DNA from 4 places in the Viridibacillus sp. FSL E2-0187 genome. Region 1 is predicted to be linked to each of the others. Evidence: riboswitches for the same ligand, from Rfam matches in the RefSeq annotation. Region 1 holds a riboswitch; each other region holds the start of a gene.
What was found. A riboswitch is a leader RNA that binds a small molecule or an ion and turns the genes downstream of it on or off. The one in region 1 is predicted to bind S-adenosylmethionine.
Positions count from the first base shown of each region.

Region 2: linked by a shared signal. The riboswitch ahead of MHH85_RS17635 (methionine ABC transporter ATP-binding protein) and the one ahead of MHH85_RS00440 (5-methyltetrahydropteroyltriglutamate--homocysteine S-methyltransferase) in region 1 are both predicted to bind S-adenosylmethionine.
Region 3: linked by a shared signal. The riboswitch ahead of MHH85_RS15225 (VOC family protein) and the one ahead of MHH85_RS00440 (5-methyltetrahydropteroyltriglutamate--homocysteine S-methyltransferase) in region 1 are both predicted to bind S-adenosylmethionine.
Region 4: linked by a shared signal. The riboswitch ahead of MHH85_RS01735 (methionine ABC transporter ATP-binding protein) and the one ahead of MHH85_RS00440 (5-methyltetrahydropteroyltriglutamate--homocysteine S-methyltransferase) in region 1 are both predicted to bind S-adenosylmethionine.

Region 1 is NZ_JBBOVG010000001.1:108,015-113,393, reverse strand. It holds gene MHH85_RS00445 (L,D-transpeptidase family protein) at 1-318, shown strand, start outside; gene MHH85_RS00440 (5-methyltetrahydropteroyltriglutamate--homocysteine S-methyltransferase) at 385-1,506, opposite strand; SAM riboswitch class I at 1,613-1,714, opposite strand; gene MHH85_RS00435 (YkuS family protein) at 1,911-2,159, opposite strand; gene MHH85_RS00430 (S1 domain-containing RNA-binding protein) at 2,344-2,772, opposite strand; gene MHH85_RS00425 (DJ-1/PfpI family protein) at 3,018-3,566, shown strand; gene MHH85_RS00420 (alpha/beta-type small acid-soluble spore protein) at 3,989-4,198, shown strand; gene MHH85_RS00415 (MFS transporter) at 4,357-5,379, opposite strand, start outside.
Region 2 is NZ_JBBOVG010000001.1:3,631,036-3,636,414, reverse strand. It holds gene MHH85_RS17650 (glycine C-acetyltransferase) at 175-1,374, shown strand; gene MHH85_RS17645 (pyridoxal phosphate-dependent aminotransferase) at 1,541-2,704, opposite strand; gene MHH85_RS17640 (carbon-nitrogen family hydrolase) at 2,885-3,673, shown strand; SAM riboswitch class I at 3,753-3,857, shown strand; gene MHH85_RS17635 (methionine ABC transporter ATP-binding protein) at 3,976-4,989, shown strand; gene MHH85_RS17630 (methionine ABC transporter permease) at 4,979-5,379, shown strand, end outside.
Region 3 is NZ_JBBOVG010000001.1:3,102,129-3,107,507, reverse strand. It holds gene carB (carbamoyl-phosphate synthase large subunit) at 1-578, shown strand, start outside; gene MHH85_RS15245 (dihydroorotate dehydrogenase electron transfer subunit) at 575-1,351, shown strand; gene MHH85_RS15240 (dihydroorotate dehydrogenase) at 1,348-2,259, shown strand; gene pyrF (orotidine-5'-phosphate decarboxylase) at 2,260-2,970, shown strand; gene pyrE (orotate phosphoribosyltransferase) at 2,970-3,602, shown strand; SAM riboswitch class I at 3,793-3,902, shown strand; gene MHH85_RS15225 (VOC family protein) at 4,011-4,940, shown strand; gene MHH85_RS15220 (Rqc2 family fibronectin-binding protein) at 5,181-5,379, opposite strand, start outside.
Region 4 is NZ_JBBOVG010000001.1:370,595-375,973, reverse strand. It holds gene MHH85_RS01745 (MetQ/NlpA family ABC transporter substrate-binding protein) at 1-290, opposite strand, end outside; gene MHH85_RS01740 (methionine ABC transporter permease) at 353-1,021, opposite strand; gene MHH85_RS01735 (methionine ABC transporter ATP-binding protein) at 1,014-2,039, opposite strand; SAM riboswitch class I at 2,166-2,272, opposite strand; gene MHH85_RS01730 (thioredoxin family protein) at 2,329-2,637, opposite strand; gene MHH85_RS01725 (hypothetical protein) at 2,649-2,993, opposite strand; gene gcvH (glycine cleavage system protein GcvH) at 3,073-3,453, opposite strand; gene MHH85_RS01715 (arsenate reductase family protein) at 3,532-3,888, opposite strand; gene MHH85_RS01710 (acyl-CoA dehydrogenase family protein) at 3,997-5,379, opposite strand, start outside.

The DNA.
Region 1 (5,379 bases):
GTTTCACTCAACAATCGTTGGCTTAGATTATATAAAGATGGTATTTTACAAAAGCAATATCCTATTGCGGTTGGAAAAATGTTAACCAATACACCTGTAGGAAATTTTATTATCATTAATAAAGCACCTAACCCAGGAGGCCCATTTGGAACGATGTGGATGAGCTTATCAAAAGATACGTATGGAATTCACGGTACAGATGATCCAAGTTCAATTGGTAAAGCCGTATCGCACGGCTGTATTCGCATGCATAATGAAGATGTAGAAGAGCTAGCTAGTATTATTCCGATTGGGACTGCGGTTTTTATACATCCGTAATAGTAAAAAGGACTACCCACACTAGTCATTATTAGCTGACTTTGTAGGTAGTCCTTATTTTAAAGTCTATTTATCCCAAACATCTTTAGCGATACGTACAACATGTCGTAATTTTTCCCATTGCTGTTCTTCCGTTAATAGATTACCTTCTTCAGTAGAGGCAAAACCACATTGTGGACTTAAGCAAAGCTGATCGATGTTCACATATTCCGTTGCTTCTTCGATTCTTCCTTTAATTTCAGCTTCATCTTCGAGTTCAGAAGTCTTGGAAGTAATCAATCCCAAAACGACATGTTGATCTTTTATGAATCGTAATGGTTTAAAATCTCCGGATCTTTCATTATCAAATTCTAAGAAAAAGGCATCCACATTCACACGTGAAAACAATTCTTTTGCGATCGGTTCATATGCCCCTTGATATAACCAAGAAGATTTAAAATTCCCGCGACAAATATGAATCGTAATCGACATATCTTCAGGCTTATTTGCTAGTGCTTCAACAGTAATATCAGCAAACTTTTTCACTAATTCATCTGGATCAAATCCCTTTTCTTTTATCTTATCTCGAAAAACATCACTGAACAAAGCTCCCCAGCTTGTGTCATCTAATTGTAAATAGCGGCATCCAGCTTCGTAAAAAGTTTGAATCGCATCTTGATATACTTTAACAATATCTTTAGCCACATCATCAAGTGAAGCATATGAAGGATTACTTAAATACGGTTCGCTTCCAACTACACCTGAGTAAAAAATCATATTAGGTCCTGGGATTGTAATTTTCGCAACATGCTCACCAGCAATACTCTTCAAATACTTAAAGTCTTCTAAAAATGGATGGTCTTTTGGGAAATTTAATTTCGAATCGACCGTATATGCCTCCGCTTTTTTCATAGCCCCATTAAAAGCCCCAGAAATGTCTACTTCATAAACACGAATCCCCTCAATCGCTCTGATAAAGTCTAAATGCCACCATCTTCTTCTAAATTCACCATCTGTTACAGCAGATAGACCGACTTCTTTTTGCTTTTCAACTAGCTTAGCAATTTCTATATCCTCAATTAAACGTAATTCTTCTTTAGTTATCTGACCTTGTTGATATTGTGCTCTTGCATCTTTAAGTACTTGTGGACGAAGAAAGCTCCCTACATGGTCTGCTCGAAATGGTGCTTTAGTTATTGTGTTAGTCAAAATGGACAACCCCTCTAAAGTTAAATTTATGTTTTTTACTAGATTTTCGGGGTATAAAAAAACCCCTTCTAAAAAAAGAAGAGATTGGCTTCATAGCTATTTACTCTTCTTATCTTCAAGCGTTACGCTTCTGGAATTAGCACAGTGCAAAAAAAAGTCTGTTGCTGAGATATCAAAGGGCCAGTCCCTCCATCTCTCTATATAAGAAAGTTACATATTTTTAATTACTTGTTATCAATCTACATGCATATCCATAGATTGTCAATATTTACATGTTAAATATTGTTTATTAAGTAGATTTGAAATTAGTCATATACTTTATTTAAATCTATTGATATTAATAGTTTAGGCTACCGCATAATAAAACAATGCCAGGTCTCTATACTAGACCTGGCATTGTTTTATTAATGTAGATTAAGTTTTTCTTCTACTTTCCGACAGACTTCATCTGCGGATAGGCCCGCCGCTTCAATGATTGCACCTTGAATGGACGTATCGTGAATGCCCAGTGCATTATTGTCCAACCCTGTAATGACACAACAATCTACACCCGTTGCATCTGATTCACGTTTCAGTTCAACGATTTCATATCCCTTTGCAAGCAAAGCCTCTGATACATTCGTTAATGATTGCTCTACACCGATTATCGACATAGTAGGGTTCACCTCCTAGTTGATAAGTTGTCCGTTTCTGCTTATATTTATGTATGCAATTTCAACTAAAACAAAGACAAAACCCATAATAAGATATCTAGTATAAGTAGTGTCGATGACATTGGTCCATAAAATAAAAAAAACGCACATCTTAAAAGATGTACGTTTCTTCCGCTATCTATAATTACCCTCTTCTTCCGCCTCTTCCACCGCGTTTAGACTCGGTGCTGCGTTTTAGAGTAGATAAGTTATCTTCACTTGATTTTAAGAATTTAGCCATCTTATCTTCAAAAGTTTCCTTCGGTTGGAAATTGCCTCGTTGGCGATTATCCTTCTGACGATAAGGGCGCTTCGTATAAGAAGACGTACTTTCAACAGGTTTATCAATCGCTTTTTTAATAGATAAGGCAATTTTTCCTTCTTTTTCGCTTAGGACTTTTACTTCTACTTGATCCCCTACTTTAAGATGTTCATTAATATCTTTTACGTAAGCTTCTGCAACTTCACTAATGTGCACTAGTCCCGTCACCTTATCTGGCAACTCAACAAACGCACCAAAATTTGTAATTCCTGTAACTTTACCTTGTACCTTACTACCAATTTCTACTGACAATCCATTTCCTCCTAATAAATACTATACTTTATTATATCAAATTTTATTTTTCACGCCAGTCTTCCGTTATATAATTTAATATCAACAATATATTCAATTTAATACTCATGACTTAGGTAGTATCGTTGACTGGGTGGCTTGCACCTTTAGATTTATAAAAAAACCGCGTAATAGAGGATATTGATGATATGTTCAGAATATATAAGTGAAGGCGAAAGTCCATTTTTGGGAGGAGGAAATGAGTAATGTCAAAGAGAGTATTATTGTTAGCTGGAGATGCCGTTGAAGCTTTGGAGATTTATTATCCATATTTTCGTTGTCTTGAAGAGGGCTATGATGTGCAAATAGCTGCTCCATCGAAGAAAAACTTACAAACGGTCGTTCATGATTTTATTGGTTGGGATACTTATACTGAGAGTAAAGGATACCTTATTGAATCTCATTTGGCGTTTGAGGATGTACAGCCTGAAGAGTATGATGGATTGATTATCCCTGGAGGAAGAGCTCCTGAATACATTCGATTAAATGAAAATGTTCCAAAGATCGTCGCTCATTTCTTTGAGGCAAATAAACCTGTTGCAGCAATTTGCCATGCTAGTCTCATTTTAACAACTGTTTCTCAATACTTAAAAGGTCGCGAATTAACGGCTTATATCGCTTGTAAACCAGATGTAGAAGCCACGGGAGCAACTTATATTGAAGATCCTCTTCATGTTCAAGGAAACCTCATTTCCGGACATGCTTGGCCTGATCTACCAGGATTTATGAGGGAATTCATTAAACAACTAAATTAATACGATTTGTTCATAAAAATAAACAAAAGAACGTATCCAAAATAATTTAAATTATTTTGGATACGTTTTTTGATAGCTACTAACTCACTTCCTCATAAACCTCATTCTAATCATTTGTTCATTGGATTCATTCTGAATATGATGACCTTTTTTAGTGTGTTCTACCACACTTATTCTTCCTGCATTATTATGTTTTCATTCGTTTCACAAAATATACTTTTTGTAATTGCGATATTTTTTATTTCAAAAATACTTTTTATAATCCCTTCTATCAAAAGCTTAATTTAATTTTTTTTAAAAAAAGAGGTATTTATATTGCTATAGCAGCCTAAAACACCATGTAGGATGAACTTTCCACTTCATTCCTTCATGTATTAAAAACAAATTCTTGTCCATTCTAATATCTCAAGGAGGTGAAAGTTATGGCTTCAAATAATCGAAGTTCTAATAAACTTGAAGTACCAGGTGTTCAACAAGCAGTTGATCAAATGAAATATGAAATTGCACAAGAATTTGGTGTACAACTTGGTGGAGAAGCTTCTTCTCGCGCAAACGGCTCAGTTGGTGGAGAAATCACTAAACGACTAGTTCAAATGGCTGAAAACCAAGTAAAAGGCAAATCTGGACAATAAAAATCCAAAGTATGAAGGTAGAGTTATCATGCTCTACCTTTTTACTTTGGATTTAAAATCAGCTATTTAAATTAGTGATTTTCATGATTTTCCCCTTTAAAAGACCTTCTAACTTTTTGTTTCCTTTACTATCAATAATAACGAACATATAAAAATTATTAACTATTCGTAGAAGATTTTAAAATTGTAACTTTCTTAGAAGTTACTTGCTTCTCTAATGTGTAATCTGCATGGTCTTCACGAATAAAACTCATAGCTAATGCCCCAAAAATTGCGGCAATACCAATTGCAAAAAAGTTATACTGAGGTTGAAGATTAAAAGTTAATAGAATACCCATATAAGTTGGAGCAACAATGGAACCGATACGTCCAAATGCCATTGTGCTACCTAGTGCAGCCGCGCGAACATCGACAGAATAGAATTCAGCTACATATGCATTAGACATGTTTTGTAAACCAAGTGAAGCAGCACCAATAATAATAATTAGTCCATATGCAAGATAAATATTTTTTGAAAATCCAATAAGTGTAAGTGACACAGCTCCAACTAAATAAAGCGGGATAAGGACACGTTTGAAACCAAGGAATTTAATGAGGTTACCAAATATCATTGTTCCAGCAATTGACCCGAATTGTAGTGCTACAATAAACATAAGACTCGATTTTAAGTCATAGCCTGCATTCATCATTAATGTTGGAAGCCATGTATTTAATGAATACATTAAGATAAATGTACAAAAGCATGATAACCAAAACATCATCGTACTTAAACCCAGTTTGTTTTTGAACAGATCACGTACTGGTGACTTTTGAATTTTTTCCTGTTCGACATATGCAAATTGAACATCTTTAGGAAGCAACGGCTCTATTTTTTGAAGGACAATAACAAGACCTTTTGTATCCTTTTGTTGAATTAAAGAATTAATAGATTCTGGAATGATACGTACAATAAAAGGTAATATAAGCAATGGTAAACCAGCGATCCAATAAACAGGTTGCCAACCAAATTTTTCGAGTAATACTTGTCCGCTAAATGAGGCAAGCATCGCACCTACTGAGTAACCACAAAAAATTAATGAAATAATGGCAGCACGGTGTTTTGTTGGCGCATATTCTGAAATTAAAGCAGCGATATTTGGCATAACGCCACCAAATCCTAACCCTGCAATAACTCGACAAAT
Region 2 (5,379 bases), 3.5 Mb from region 1:
GAATATATCGAAAATTGAGTATTCTAATTTTTCTGAGTGTACAACTGTGTTTCTTACAAGGACAGTATGTATAGTAATTCCAATGAATATCATCTCGTTGTTAGTAATAGTTCTTTTCAGATGTACAAATAACGGTGAAAGTATGCTACAATATTTTTATCGAAAATTGAAAGGATGATATTCTTGTCAAACGTACTGAACACATTCGTAGACGACAACTTGCAACAACTGCGCGACCAAGGCTTATACAATGAAATAGATCCAGTAGAAGGCCCGAACGGTTCAGTTATTCAAGTGCGTGGCAAAAATTTGGTCAACCTATCTTCAAATAACTATCTTGGCTTAGCAACAAATGATAAATTAAAGAAAATTGCTCAAGAAGCAATCGAAAAATACGGAGTAGGTGCTGGTGCAGTCCGCACGATCAATGGTACACTCGATCTTCATGTTAAATTAGAAGAAAAACTGGCAGAATTTAAAGGTACGGAAGCAGCCATTTCTTATCAATCAGGATTCAACTGTAATATGGCAGCTATTTCTGCTGTTATGGACAAAAATGATGCTATCCTTTCTGATCAATTAAATCACGCTTCTATTATAGATGGTTGTCGCTTATCAAAAGCAAAAATTATTGCTTTTAATCACTCTGACATGGATGATTTACGTGCTAAAGCAAAAGCAGCAACTGAATCAGGGCTATACAATAAAGTAATGGTCATCACTGACGGCGTGTTTTCAATGGATGGAGATATCGCAAAACTTCCTGAAATCGTAGAAATTGCGAAAGAATTTGATCTTATTACATATGTGGATGATGCTCACGGATCAGGTGTAACAGGTAAAGGGAAAGGTACTGTGAAGCACTTCGGTTTAGAAAAAGAAATTGACTTCCAAATCGGTACACTGTCTAAAGCAATTGGTGTAGTAGGTGGTTACGTAGCAGGTAAGAAGAATTTAATTGATTGGTTAAAAGTACGCTCTCGTCCATTTTTATTTTCAACAGCTTTACCACCAGGTGATGTTGCTGCAATCACTGCAGCTGTTCAAATGTTAATTGATTCAACAGAACTTTGCGATAAATTATGGGAAAATGGCGATTATTTAAAAGCGGGTCTGAAAAAACTTGGATTTAACATTGGTGCATCTGAAACTCCGATTACACCGTGTATCATCGGTGATGAAAAACTAACTCAAGCCTTTTCTGCTCGTCTCTTTGAAGAAGGTGTATATGCTAAATCAATCGTCTTCCCAACTGTACCTAAAGGCACTGGACGTGTACGTAATATGCCAACAGCCGCACATACAAAAGAAATGCTAGACGAAGCTTTAGCGTCTTATGAAAAAGTAGGTAAAGAGCTAGGCGTAATTTCATAATATAAAAAATGCTCAGCGCTATGTGCTGGGCATTTTTATTAGGAAATTTTTTTGTTAATTCTATAGTCACCTGTGATTATGTGAATGTTTTATTGTTATATTTATTAAACCCATTCCACTGAAAAACCAACTTATGGGATAAGGTGGTTTTTCAATGTATAAACACTTAAAATAAATTTAGTTTTGAGATACGCGTTATTGCTTCATGAAGCCTGTCCTCATCAACAAGCAAGCCAACACGTACGTACCCTTCTCCGTATTCACCAAAACCATTACCCGCAGCAACTGCTACATCAGCCTGTTCTAGTAATAAATCAGCAAATGCTTCACTCGTATAACCTTCTGGTACAGGAAGCCATGCAAAGAATGAACCTTTTGGTGCTGTCACTGCCCAGCCAATACGATCGCAAGCGACTTTTAATGCGTTCCGGCGGCTTTCATACATAGCTACTAACTCTGTTACACATTCTTGTGAACTAGTAAGTGCTGCAATACCAGCCTCTTGTACAGCAGGGAATAGACTGACAAATAAATGGTCTTGTACTAAATTTAATGCTTCAATTAGCTTTACGTTACCAACTGCAAAGCCAACCCGCCAACCGGCCATATTATACGTTTTCGATAAAGTATACAACTCAACCCCGACATCTTTAGCACCTTCAGCTTGTAAAAAGCTCACTGGTTTTTCATCATCAAATCCAATTGCTCCATATGCAAAGTCGTGCATAACTGCAATATCGTGATCTTTCGCAAACTGCACCGTTTCATCAAAAAATGATAAATTAGCAACAGCACCAGTTGGGTTATTCGGATAATTTAAATACATTAATTTTGCACGAGCTTTTACCTCATCTGACACAGTTGTGTAATCAGGTAGGAAGCCATTTTCCGCTAGTAATGGAATTGTATCGAACTTGACATCAGCTAGTGCTACGCCTGACCAATAGTCCGGATAACCAGGGTCTGGGAGTAGCATTGAATCACCAGGGTTCATAATAGCTAAAGGTAATTCAACTACACCAATTTTTGTGCCAAAAAGTATGGCTACTTCCGTATTTGCATCGATTTCAACGCCGTATTCTCGCGCATAAAATTCAGCAATGGCTTCCTTGAATTCTGGTAAGCCACGGAATGGGGAGTATTTATGAGTTTGCGGATTAATAACAGCTTCCTGCATAGCTTTTATAATATGAGGAGGTGTTGGTTGGTCTGGGTTTCCTTGGCCTAAATTGATGACATCTCTACCTTCCGCAACTGCGGCACCTACTTTTTGTACTAAAGTCGCGAAAAACTGCTTCGGCAACTGTTGTAATCTCGTTGAAAATTCCATCTTCGAACAAACCCCCTTGAATTTTTTTCTTTAATAACTTGTTATCCACAAAATCTTTCTTCTAAATACTCTATACACAACAACTACTTTGTGGATAAAATAGACGTGTGTATAAAATAGTCGCAATAATAAGAGAAATATTATAACCTTTTTAAGAAAATGTCTACAGGTGGTGGAGTTATGAAAATTGCATGTATACAGTTAAATGTTGCCTTCGGGGACATCGAAAAAAATTTTACAAACGTCGAAAAGTTTATCAGGGAGGCCGCTGATAAGGGAGCGGAACTCGCAATTCTTCCTGAAATGTGGAATTCTAGCTATGCTTTAGAGAAATTAGAAGACCTTGCAGATCCGAACGGGGAGCGCACAAAGAATTTTCTACAAAATCTTTCAGAAGAATTACAAATTCATATTGTTGGTGGCTCGGTATCAACAAAAAAAGATGGGGAATTCTACAATACGATGTACGTATATAACAATAAAGGGGAGCTTGTCAGCGAATATGATAAAGCGCATCTTTTCCGTCTAATGGACGAGCATTTGTATTTATCAGCTGGCGATAAGCAAAATAACTTTGAACTGGGTGATATTCCAGCAGCTGGTGTTATCTGCTACGATATTCGTTTTCCAGAGTGGTTACGTCTTCATGCCTTGAACGGAGCGAAAGTAATTTTCGTTTCTGCACAATGGCCAACACCACGTATTGATCATTGGAAAACGTTATTACAAGCACGTGCAATTGAAAGCCAGTGTTTTGTTATTGCGGTAAATAGAATTAGCCATAAAAAACAAAATTTCAACGGTCAATCGATGGTTATTGAACCTTGGGGTGAAGTGTTATGGACTGGTGGAGAAGATGAAGAAATGGCGATTATCGATGTCGATTTCTCTATAGTGGATGAAATTCGACAACGAATCCCGGTATATGATGATCGTCGCCCTGAATTATATAAAGATATTTTGAAATAATACAAAGTTTCAAAAAAGTGTTTGACATCTACATTATTTCACAGTAATATTTAGTTCATAACTTACAAACGAATATTGAACTTTATCTAGAGAGACCGAGGGATAGGCCCTATGACGTCCGGCAACCCCCTGAAAAGGGAAGGTGCCAATTCCTACAGAATGAGTACATTCTGGAAGATAAATCGCCAATTTACATTTACGATGCTTCTTTCAGAAAACCGAAAGAAGCATTTTTTAATACAGTAAATTCCAAGTAATTCTATAGAAGTTACATAATTTAAACAGATTTGAGGGGATACAATATGCTCGAGATTCAGAATCTTACAAAAGTATATAAAACAAAAAAGGGTACGGTAACGGGCGTAGACAACGTATCGTTGACAATCGATAAAGGTGAAGTCTTCGGTATTGTTGGTTACTCTGGCGCAGGGAAAAGTTCACTGCTACGTTGTATCAATTTACTAGAGCGACCAACGAGTGGGAGTATCATCGTAAATGGCCAAGATTTAACGAAGTTAAAAGGTGAACAACTGCGTAAAGCGCGTTTGAAAATCGGTATGATCTTCCAGCACTTTTACTTAATCAGTCAAAAAACGGTTGGCGAAAATATCGAATTTGCTTTAAAAGCAGCGGCTACACCACCGAAGCAAATTAAGGCCCGTGTAAAAGAATTGCTTGAAATGGTCGGTTTATCGGAGAAAATCGACGTTTACCCAGCGCAGTTAAGTGGTGGTCAAAAGCAACGTGTCGGTATTGCTCGTGCACTTGCAAACAATCCATCCGTACTACTTTGTGATGAAGCAACATCAGCACTTGACCCAAAAACAACGGTTTCCATTTTACGCTTACTAAAAAAGATCAATCGTGAGTTGAATATTACAATTATCCTTATCACACATGAAATGGATGTTGTGAAAGAAATTTGTGATCGTATGGTTATTATGCAAGATGGAAGAGTCATTGAAGAAGGAGAAGTTTACGATGTTTTTGCAAATCCGGTTGAGCCATTAACACAAGAATTTATTAGTAGCGTTGTATCATTTGAATTACCGCCAACTATTCTTAAAGGTGTGACAGGGGAAATTGTGAAAGTACTATTCAAAGGAGATGTAGCTGGTGAGGGCGTCATTTCAGATATGATTCAAAACTTTGAAGTACGTGGTAATTTCTTGCACGGCACAATTGAATATATTCAAGAAAAACCGCTTGGTATTTTCCTAATGGAGCTACAAGGTCAACCAGATAATGTAGGGAGAGCTATTTCTTATATGGAAGGGCGCGGTGCGTTTGTGGAGGTGATTAACGATGCTATTTGATTTCGAACATTTTATTAGTATGCTTCCGGACATTTGGAAAGCATTTGGTGAAACGTTACTGATGATTGGTATTTCACTTAGTATTTCACTAATTATCGGTTTACCACTTGGTATTATTTTATTTGTTACAAGCAAAGGTTTATTTTTACGTAATCGTTTTTTTAATGGGGTTTTAGGGTTTATCGTCAATCTAGTTCGTTCCGTTCCGTATATCATTCTATTAGTAGCGTTGTTCCCGCTAACAAAAATACTGGTTGGAGATACAATTGGTCCCGTAGCGGCGAGTGTTTCATTATCTGTAGCAGCCATTCCATTCTTTGCGAGACTAGTAGAAACGTCTATGCGTGAAGTTGATAAAGGTGTCATCGAAGCATCAATAGCTGTCGGTGC
Region 3 (5,379 bases), 3.0 Mb from region 1:
TAGCACCGATTCAACAAGGTGTTTACGTGAAAGTACCAGTATTCAGCTTTGCTAAATTGCGTCGAGTAGACATTACATTAGGACCTGAAATGAAATCAACAGGTGAAGTAATGGGTAAAGATAGTACACTGGAAAAAGCACTATATAAAGGTCTAGTAGCAGCTGGTATGGATATTAAGGATCACGGTTCAGTCTTAATGACAGTAGCGGACAAAGATAAAGACGAAGCGATTGCTTTAGCTAGACGCTTTACGAATATCGGTTATAGTATTCTAGCAACACCAGGTACTGCAAAAGCAATTGAAGAAGCAGGTCTAAAAGCAAGTGTTGTCGATAAAATCGGATCAAATGGACCTACTTTACTAGACGTTATCCAAAATGGCGGTGCACAATTAATCGTCAATACACTAACAAAAGGAAAACAACCCGCACGTGACGGTTTCCGTATCCGTCGTGAATCAGTAGAAAATGGGGTTCCATGCTTAACATCTCTTGATACTGCAGAGGCAATGCTTCGAGTAATCGAATCTATGACCTTTACAGCTGAAGAAATGCCTAAGCAGGAGGTGCGAGGATGATTCACCAAGAACGTATGCAAGTTGTACGCCAACAGCAAATTGCTGAGGATATTTTTGAGCTGACTTTAACAGGTCAGCTTGTCCTAGATATGAAACAACCGGGTCAATTTGTCCATATACGAGTAACGGATACATTTGAACCTTTATTAAGAAGACCGATTAGTATCGCATCAATTGATCATGAATTATTACAGTTCACAATGATTTACCGAGCAGAAGGTCGCGGTACGACAATCTTATCGGCAAAACGACCAGGTGAAGAAGTGGATGTACTTGGTCCACTTGGACATGGTTTCCCTGTAGAAGAAATAGAGTCAGGGCAAACAGCACTTTTAGTTGGTGGTGGTATTGGAGTCCCTCCTTTGTATCAGCTATCAAAAGAATTGCATGCAAAGGGAGTACGCACGATTCACGTACTAGGATTCCAATCTGAAAACAACGTCTTTTACGAAAAGGAATTTTCTGATTTAGACGACACATACATCGTAACAGTAGATGGTAGTCAAGGAACAAAAGGATTTGTCACAGACTTATTAAAAGAAAAAGCACCTGACTTTGATGTTTTTTATAGCTGTGGACCAACTCCGATGCTAGGGGCATTAGAGCAAACTTATCCTGATAAAAAAGGATTCCTATCCTTTGAAGAACGCATGGGCTGCGGCATTGGAGCTTGCTATGCTTGCGTATGTAATACAACAGATGCAACAGAAAAAGAATACTTGAAGATCTGTTCTGACGGTCCAGTCTTCCCGAGAGGAGTTGTGAAGCTATGAATAGATTACAAGTCGAATTACCAGGCTTAACATTAAAAAACCCCATTATCCCAGCTTCAGGCTGCTTCGGATTTGGACAAGAATATGCACAACTTTATGATCTATCAAAGTTAGGTGCAATAATGATTAAAGCTACAACTTTAGAAACACGATCTGGTAACCCAACACCACGTGTTGCTGAAACAGCAGCAGGTATGTTAAATGCCATTGGCTTACAAAATCCGGGTTTAGAGCATATTTTAGCACATGAACTTCCATGGCTAGAAAAATATGATGTGCCGATTATTGCTAATGTGGCTGGAACAGAAACAGCCGATTATGTAGCAGTAGCAGAGGCTATTTCAAAGGCACCAAATGTACATGCATTAGAGTTGAATATTTCATGTCCAAATGTTAAATGTGGTGGGATTCAATTTGGTACAGATCCGAAATCAGCTAGTGACTTAACTGCAGCAGTAAAAGCGGTATCAGATGTACCTGTATATGTGAAATTATCACCAAATGTAACGAATATTTCTGAAATCGCTAAAGCTGTAGAAGCAGGCGGGGCAGACGGTATTACGATGATTAATACATTAATCGGTATGCGTCTGCATCCGAAAACAGGAAAACCTATTATTGCTAACGGTACGGGAGGTTTATCAGGCCCAGCTGTTAAACCAGTAGCAATTCGTATGGTCCATGAAGTAAGCCGAAACGTTAATATTCCGATTATTGGGATGGGTGGAGTTTCAACAGTAGAGGATGTTATCGACTTTCTATCTGTAGGAGCAAGTGCGGTAGCGGTAGGTACTGCAAACTTTGTGGATCCATTCGTCTGCCCAAATATTATAGAAGCATTACCACAAAAGCTAGATGAATTAGGTTATGACAAATTAACAGATGTAATTGGAAGGAGCCACCGCTAAATGAATAATAAGCCTATTATCGCGTTAGATTTTCCAGATGAACAGAAAGTAATGACATTTCTTTCACAGTTCAATGAGCCACTATTTGTGAAGGTGGGTCTTGAGCTTTATTTACAAGCAGGGCCAGACATCATTCGCGAAATTAAAGCACAAGGTCACGACATTTTTTTAGATTTAAAACTACATGATATTCCAAATACGGTGAAATCAGCGATGAAGGGCTTAGCAAAACTTGGTGTGGACCTTGTCAATGTCCATGCTGCAGGTGGTTCAAATATGATGGCTGCTGCTCTTGAAGGATTAAAAGAGGGAACTGAGGAAGGTAAGCAGCGACCAGCTTTAATTGCAGTAACTCAATTAACCTCAACAACTGAAGAGGAAATGCAAAACGAGCAAAAAATCAATTTGTCTTTAGATCAATCAGTATTACATTATGCCAAACTTGCACAATCAGCTGGTTTAGATGGTGTTGTGTGCTCTGTACTTGAAGCAAAAGCAATCAGCGAAGTGTGTGGAGAAAGCTTCCTAAAAGTAACACCAGGTATTCGTATGGCTGGCGGTGCTGCGCATGATCAAAAACGCGTTGCTACACCTGATTTTGCACGCCAAGAAGGATCGACGCAAATCGTTGTAGGTCGTGCTATTACACAATCAGAAAATCCAGTTGAAGCGTACCACGCTGTTCAACAATTATGGGGAGGACAACAATAATGACAATTCAAAAAGAAGTTGCACAAGGTATGTTAGAAGTGGGGGCGGTAGAGCTAAGCCCGAATGATCCATTTACATGGGCATCAGGTATTAAATCACCAATCTACTGTGATACACGTTTAACGATATCGTATCCAAAAGTACGTACAACAATCGCAAACGGCCTTGCATCACTTATTAAAGAAAACTTCCCGAAAACAGATGTAGTAGCTGGAACAGCAACGGCGGGAATTCCGCATGCAGCGTGGGTAAGCGACATTTTAGACTTACCTATGGTATATGTACGTTCAAAACCAAAGGAACATGGCCGTGGGAACCAAACAGAAGGAAAGCTTTCTGAAGGGCAAAAAGTAGTTGTAGTAGAAGATATTATTTCAACGGGTGGTTCTAGCATTACAGCAGTAGAAGCACTTCGTCGTGAAGGCGCTGAAGTACTTGGCGTCGTTTCGGTATATTCATATAAATTACCACGTGCTGAACAAGCTTTCGCAGAAGTGGGTGTTCCATACTATTGTCTATCAAATTTCGAAGCATTAGTTGAAGCGGCTAAAGAATCAGGAGCTATTAATGAAACAGACATTCCAGGTTTATTGCAATGGCATGATGATTTAAAAGCGGGAAAATTGAAATAATACAATAAAGGTGCTATTTAAACTAGCGAGAGAAAAAAACATTTTCTCTAGCTAGTTTTTTATTGTGCAAAATTCTAATTTATAAAGAGTTATTTAAAATGAAAAAAATAATTGTATATATGTTGCTTAATTATGGAATTTGTTTTAAAATCAATTAAACCAATAAGTTAACTAGGAATATTAAGTAGATTTCTTATCTTGAGAAACTGAGGGAATTGGCCCGCTGAAGTTTCAGCAACCCCTAATATTTAGGAAGGTGCTAACTCCAACATAATTGCTTGCAATTATGAGAGATAAGAGTTGAATTAGCCCCCCTCAACTCTCTTTCTCGATAATGTAGAAAGGGAGTTTTTTTTTTGAAGTCGTTTATTCCTTAATTGGTAAATAACAATGAGAGAGGTTAAAAAGATGGTACAAAGAATTGATGGGACACAAGGTAAATTTGTATTGGATGCTGCAACGCAAGTTGGTAGTGTCATTTTAAAAGTAAAAGATTTGGAACGTCAAATTGCATTTTATGAAAATGTAGTTGGTCTTGTTGTTTTTGAAAGAAGTACACAACATGCTAAGTTTGGTAGTAAAGGCAGTAACAACGTTATTTTTGAATTAGAAAAAACCGCAGAAAAATTACAACCAGCTAAAAGTACAGGTTTATTCCATACAGCTTTTTTATTACCAAGTAGAGAAGCGTTTGCAACGAAATTTTTCGAAATTCTGCGTAATAAAGAAACGATAGATAGCCCGATAGAGCAATCTTCACGTTTCCCGCACTTTGAACGCTATATTCCAATTGCTAGATTAGATAGTGCAAGTGATCATGGGTACAGTGAGGCATTTTATATATATGATATTGAAGGAAATGGTATAGAAATATATGCGGATCGTAATCGTGAAGATTGGGATAAGTATCCTAGTGGAAGTAATCCTCTTAATTTTAAAGAGTTAGCTCCATTAGCTGATTTTGAAACAGATGGAAAATTACCAGCTGAAACAATAATTGGCCATGTTCATTTGCGAGTTGCAAATATTGAGGAATCCGTAGATTTCTATATAAATAAATTAGGTTTTGAAAAACAGATGATTATTGATACAGCATTTTTTATTTCAGCGGGGGGCTATCATCATCATCTTGCGGGAAATGTGTGGTCGGGTGAAGGACTTCAAAAGGCAGCTGATAATGAATCAGGGTTAAAAGAAGTACGTTTTAAATTACCAACAACAGAAAGCTTTGAGACAGCAAAAAATTATATTAAACAGCAAATACAAATCCAAGACTTGAGGAATGAGTTTGTTGTAGAAGATCCAAGTGGTAATCGTATAGTTTTTGAAATTGCATAAAACAAATAAGCCGAATCTCTACTACGATTATTAACGTAACATTAGGCTTAAAAGAAAATTTAGTGCTTGCTAAAATGATTGCAGCAAATTCCAAAATTTATATAGAAAGTTATTTGGGGAGTATTTAATTTCAAGAAAATTGAGAGACATAGATGTAACTGAAAAGTAATTAAGTTATTAAATAGGGAAAGGATTCGCAAATGAAAATATGCGAATCCTTTTATGTGTTCTTCAAAAGTATTATTTTAATTTCATGATTAGTTCTTCAGCTGGTGTTACATACAATGTCTTCTGCTCAAAGTAAATAACAAAACCAGGTTTAGCGCCATTTGGTTTCTTTACTTGCCGTACCTCTGTGTAATCGACAGGCACGGATGATGATTCACGTGCTTTACTGAAATAGGCTGATAAAGTTGCTGCTTCTAGTAAAGTTTGTTCA
Region 4 (5,379 bases), 260 kb from region 1:
ACAAAATCATATCCATTTTGCTTATTTTGAAGTTCTAAGTAAGGGATGTGTTGGAAAAAGTTAGCATCTAAATCCTTATTCGCCAGATCTTTGTTCGGTAAAACAAAATCTTGATATCTTTCGATTTTCAGCTTGATACCTTCTTTTTCAAGTAATGGCTCTGCTTTTTCTAAAATTTCTGCATGTGGTGTATTAGCTGCACCGATTACTAATTTCTCTTCGGATTTACCACAAGCTGCTAAGCTTAGGGCTAATACTCCTGTAAGGATTCCTGCTACAAGTTTCTTCATGTTCTTAACGCTCCTTTTTACTGTTTAGTTATATGTGATCGGTTATACCGTATAAGCCCAAATTATCTTTTATCAATTTTCGCCGTAATAAGGTCGCCGACGAATTGAATAATAAATACCACTACTAAAATAAGGATTGTTGCAACAAAAGTTACATCGTTTTGACTTCTTTGGAAACCGTCTAAAAACGCTAATGTCCCTAGTCCGCCTGCCCCAATAACACCTGCCATTGCTGTGTAACCAACAAGTGCGATAGCTGTTACAGTAATACCCGAAACTAATGCGGGTAATGATTCTGGGATTAACACTTTACCGATAATCGTAGAAGTTTTTGCACCCATTGAACGTGCCGCTTCGATGACACCTTTATCAATTTCTTTTAACGCAATTAAAACCATACGCGCATAGAATGGTGCTGCTCCAATAATTAAAGCTGGTAATGCGGCATTGGGACCTCGAATTGAGCCTAATAATAGTTTCGTAAATGGTATTAATAGAATCACTAAAATAATGAATGGAATCGAACGGAAAATATTCACGATCGAACCTGTTAACCAACTTACTAATTTATTTGCCCATAATTGCTGAGGGCTTGTCAAAAACAGCAAAATACCTAAAGCTAAACCAATGATAAATGTGAAAACTGTAGCAACGCCTGTCATATACAGTGTTTCTATCGTTGCTTCCCACATTCTATCCCATTGTACATTCGGGAAGAGATCATTAAGCATTTTCGATCACCTCCGTTTTTACTCCATGTTCATTCATATATGTGACTGCTTTTTGTACATTATCATTATTGCCATCTAACTGAATAATCAGCGTACCATATGGTCCACTTTTCGTTTGCGAAATATTACCATGGACAATATTCACGTCTAAATTAAGTTCACGACTTAAATGTGAAATAACTGGCTGGCCAGTTGAAGAGCCTACAAACGTTAATTTTACAAGTGTTCCTGATGGGTAGTTTTCAATAATTTGTTCAATTGATTCTTTACGTTCATTCGTATCAGTAATTTGAGATACAAATCGTTTTGTAACGTCTGCTTGTGGTGATTGGAATACTTCTAGGACATCACCATTTTCAACAACTTGTCCAGCTTCCATTACCGCCACGCGATGACAAATCTTACGAATGACATGCATTTCATGTGTGATAAGTACGATTGTTAAGCCTAATTTTTCATTGATATCAACTAATAAATCTAATATTGAATCCGTAGTTTCAGGATCAAGTGCTGAAGTAGCTTCATCACAAAGCAATACTTCTGGGTTATTTGCCAGTGCTCTAGCAATACCTACACGTTGCTTTTGACCACCTGATAATTGAGAAGGATATGCCTTTTCTCTGCCTTTTAAACCGACTAATTCAATAAGTTCTAATACCTTTTTCTGACGTTCCGCCTTAGATAAACCTGCAATTTCTAATGGAAATGCAATATTCTCTTCAACAGTACGTGACCAGAGTAAATTGAAATGTTGGAAAATCATACTGATTTTTTGACGTGCATTACGTAACGCACTTCCTTTAATCGACGAAACTTCCTGACCATTCACAACAACTTTTCCTGTTGTCGGTTGCTCCAAACCATTTAATAAACGAATGAGCGTACTCTTACCCGCTCCGCTGTATCCAATAATGCCGAATATTTCTCCGTTTTCAACAGATAAATTCACATTTTTGACAGCGGTTAACTCTCCGTTAGCAGTTTTATATTTTTTCATTACATTTTCTAACTGAATCACTGTCATACCACCTTTATTTTAAAACTAAAAAGTATGCACTTTCTACTGGCATCTCTTAGAAACTAAAAAAACCCTTCTGCAGATTAACAGAAGGGTTTAACGCAAAGCTATATACGTAAAACCGTTCTCTCATCTTCCAAAGTAAATACTTTGTGTGATTTGGCACCGTGCCATATAAATATGACGGTTGCCGGGCTTCATTGGGCACTTCCCTCCACCTCTCTAAATAAGAGTAACGACTATATTTAATTAGTTATGTTTGCTACTTTATCACGCTATTGCTTTAACGTCAATCGTTTTGACGTAATTTTTCAAACAAAAAAGGTACTGATTGAAAGGCATAAATTTTATCGTGAATTTTCCCGTTTTTCGAAATAATCAAACACGGAACACTTTCTACTTCATAATCAAACGCTACATCTTGTATATAATTCAAGTTCGCTTTACCAATAGGAATATCGCTAACGACATGCTCTACTACTTCCATCATCTTCGACGCAACTGCACATGTACCACATAATGGTGTATACAAATAAAAAGCCGAAAGCGAGGAGGTTTTCATAGTTTCTTCCCATTGTTCACGTGACCATTCTTCCATCTTCTTCATTCCTATACTATTAGATATTCTTTATGAACTGTAAAATTTGCCGCCAATAATATTCTAGCTAAATGTCTTCTAGGAGTAGCTTCTACTTGTTTATAAGTAGAGGAGGTGTGTAGGTGACGAGCATTTGGGAACTCTCTTTTAAAAAGAGCACGGAGCTTATCACCCGATGAGTCAGCATCAAAAAATGCATACATTTCGCAGTCATCATATGGTGCCAAAATCTCTTCTAATCGGCTTGCACTAACTGTTCCATTCGTACATATTATCGGAATGTTCTCTGCTAATATTGGCGCGATTCGCAACTTATCTTGGCGCCCTTCTACGATAATCAGTTTGTTAAAAGTCATATATACCCTCCTAACAAATACTTTTTGTCGTTTACCAAGTTTAAAAAAACGCCGAGCAAATGCACGGCGTTTTCAGATCTTATTCTTCGATAATTGCTTCGTATTGTTCTGCAGTTAATAATGCATCAACTTGAGCGTTATCAGCTGGTTCAACTACAACCATCCATGCTTTATCGTATGGAGATTCGTTAACGAACTCTGGGCTTTCTTCAAGCTCTTCGTTAATTTCAACAACTTTACCAGAAATCGGTGCGTAAAGTTCTGATACAGTTTTTACAGATTCAACACTGCCGAATGGTTCGTCTGCTACTAATTCGTCGCCAACCTGTGGAAGTTCAACAAAAACGATATCGCCTAGTTCAGATTGTGCGAAATGTGTAATACCGATACGTACTTTTCCGTCTTCAGTTTTTACCCATTCATGTTCTTCAGAATAGCGTAAGTCTTTTGGTGTGCTCATGAATACCCCTCCAAATATGTAATTATATTCACTTTAAGTTTGACATATTTCCATTGTAAAAACAAGCATATGTCTGTGTTATTTCCATGTCTGTTCAAAGTCTGATTCTTTAAATCCTAACGTCACTTTTTTACCGTCTGTAACGATTGGACGCTTGATTAACATACCATCCGAAGCAAGCAATTCTAATTGCTCATCTTCCGACATATCAGCCAGTCGATCTTTCAATTGTAGATCTCTATACTTCATCCCTGAAGTATTAAAAAACTTCTTCAATGGTAAACCACTAGCATCTAGATACTGTTTTAATTCCTCTTTAGAAGGTGTTTCTTCAACGATGTGCTTATCTGTATACTTTACGCCATTTTCGTCTAACCATGCTTTTGCTTTACGACAAGTTGTACATTTTGGATATTGAATGAATAAAATAGACATATACATGCTCCTTTTTCCAAACTATTTAATTCTATTGTAGTGGGAGTATAGTATACAAGCAAGAAATCCGAACACAAAAGTTGTGTTCGGATTCTCAACTAGCTTATTTTAGACAACAAATTTCTCAGCAGCAATTAGTTTAACTGATGCTTCACGTTTCTTCGCAATAACATTGTAAGGATTGTTACGAGTAAGTTTGCGAAGCGCAGATAACATCATACGAGCATTGTCTCCGTCTACAGCTGTAATGATTGTTTCTTTTGCTTCTTTTTCGATTTCTTCAAATGCTTCTTGGCAGAAGATTTGAGTATATAGTAATTTTTGGCTTGCTTTGTCTAACCCATCACGAGCAATAGCTTTTTCTGTACGTAACACAGTAGATTCCATTGCAAATAATTGGTTAGCGATATTCGCAATGTTCACTAGTAATTCTTGTTCGGCATCTAATTTCGGGCCATATTTTTGTGCAGCAAGACCAGCTGCTAATAGAGCGATTTTTTTCGCATTTTTCACAAGATGCTTTTCTTGTGCTAATGGCTCATCACCAATTTCTTCAGGCATTAGCATTAAAAGCTCTTGTTGTAGGCTCTGCGCTTGTTGCAATAAAGGTAACTCACCTTTCATTGCTTTTTTCATAAACGTGCCAGGTATGATGAAACGGTTAATTTCGTTTGTTCCTTCAAAAATTCTATTAATACGTGAATCACGGTAAATGCGCTCTACTTCATACTCTTGCATGAAACCATATCCACCATGTAATTGCACTGCTTCATCAGCGATATAGTCAAGTGTTTCAGAACCAAAAACTTTATTGATAGAACATTCAATAGCATATTCTGCAATTGATGCTGCAATCGCTTTACCGTCTTTTTGTTCTTCTTCACTTAATTGACCCATACGATCTTCAAAGTATCCTACTGTACGGTAGATTAAACTTTCAGTAGCATATAATTTTGAAGCCATTGTTGATAGTTTTTCTTTCGTTAAATTGAAAGATGAAATAGGTGTTTTAAATTGTTGACGTTGGTTTGTATACGAAATCGCTAATTCAAGAGCACGCTTTGATGCACCAATTGATCCCACACCTAATTTGTAACGACCGATGTTCAAAATGTTAAATGCAATAATGTGACCGCGCCCTACTTCACCAAGTAGGTTTTCAACTGGTACTTTTACATCTTCTAAAATTAGTGTTCGAGTTGAAGAAGATTTAATCCCCATTTTCTTTTCTTCTGCACCGACAGAAACACCTGGATAATTGCGTTCTACTATGAATGCTGAGAATTTATCGCCATCAATTTTCGCATATACGATGAATACATCAGCAAAACCAGCGTTTGTAATCCATTGTTTTTCTCCGTTTAATACATAATGTGTGCCTTCTGCATTTAGTTTTGCTACTGTTTTTGCACCTAATGCATCCGACCCAGAACCTGGCTCCGTTAATGCATAAGCTGCAATTAGCTCACCAGATGCTAGCTTAGGTAAGTA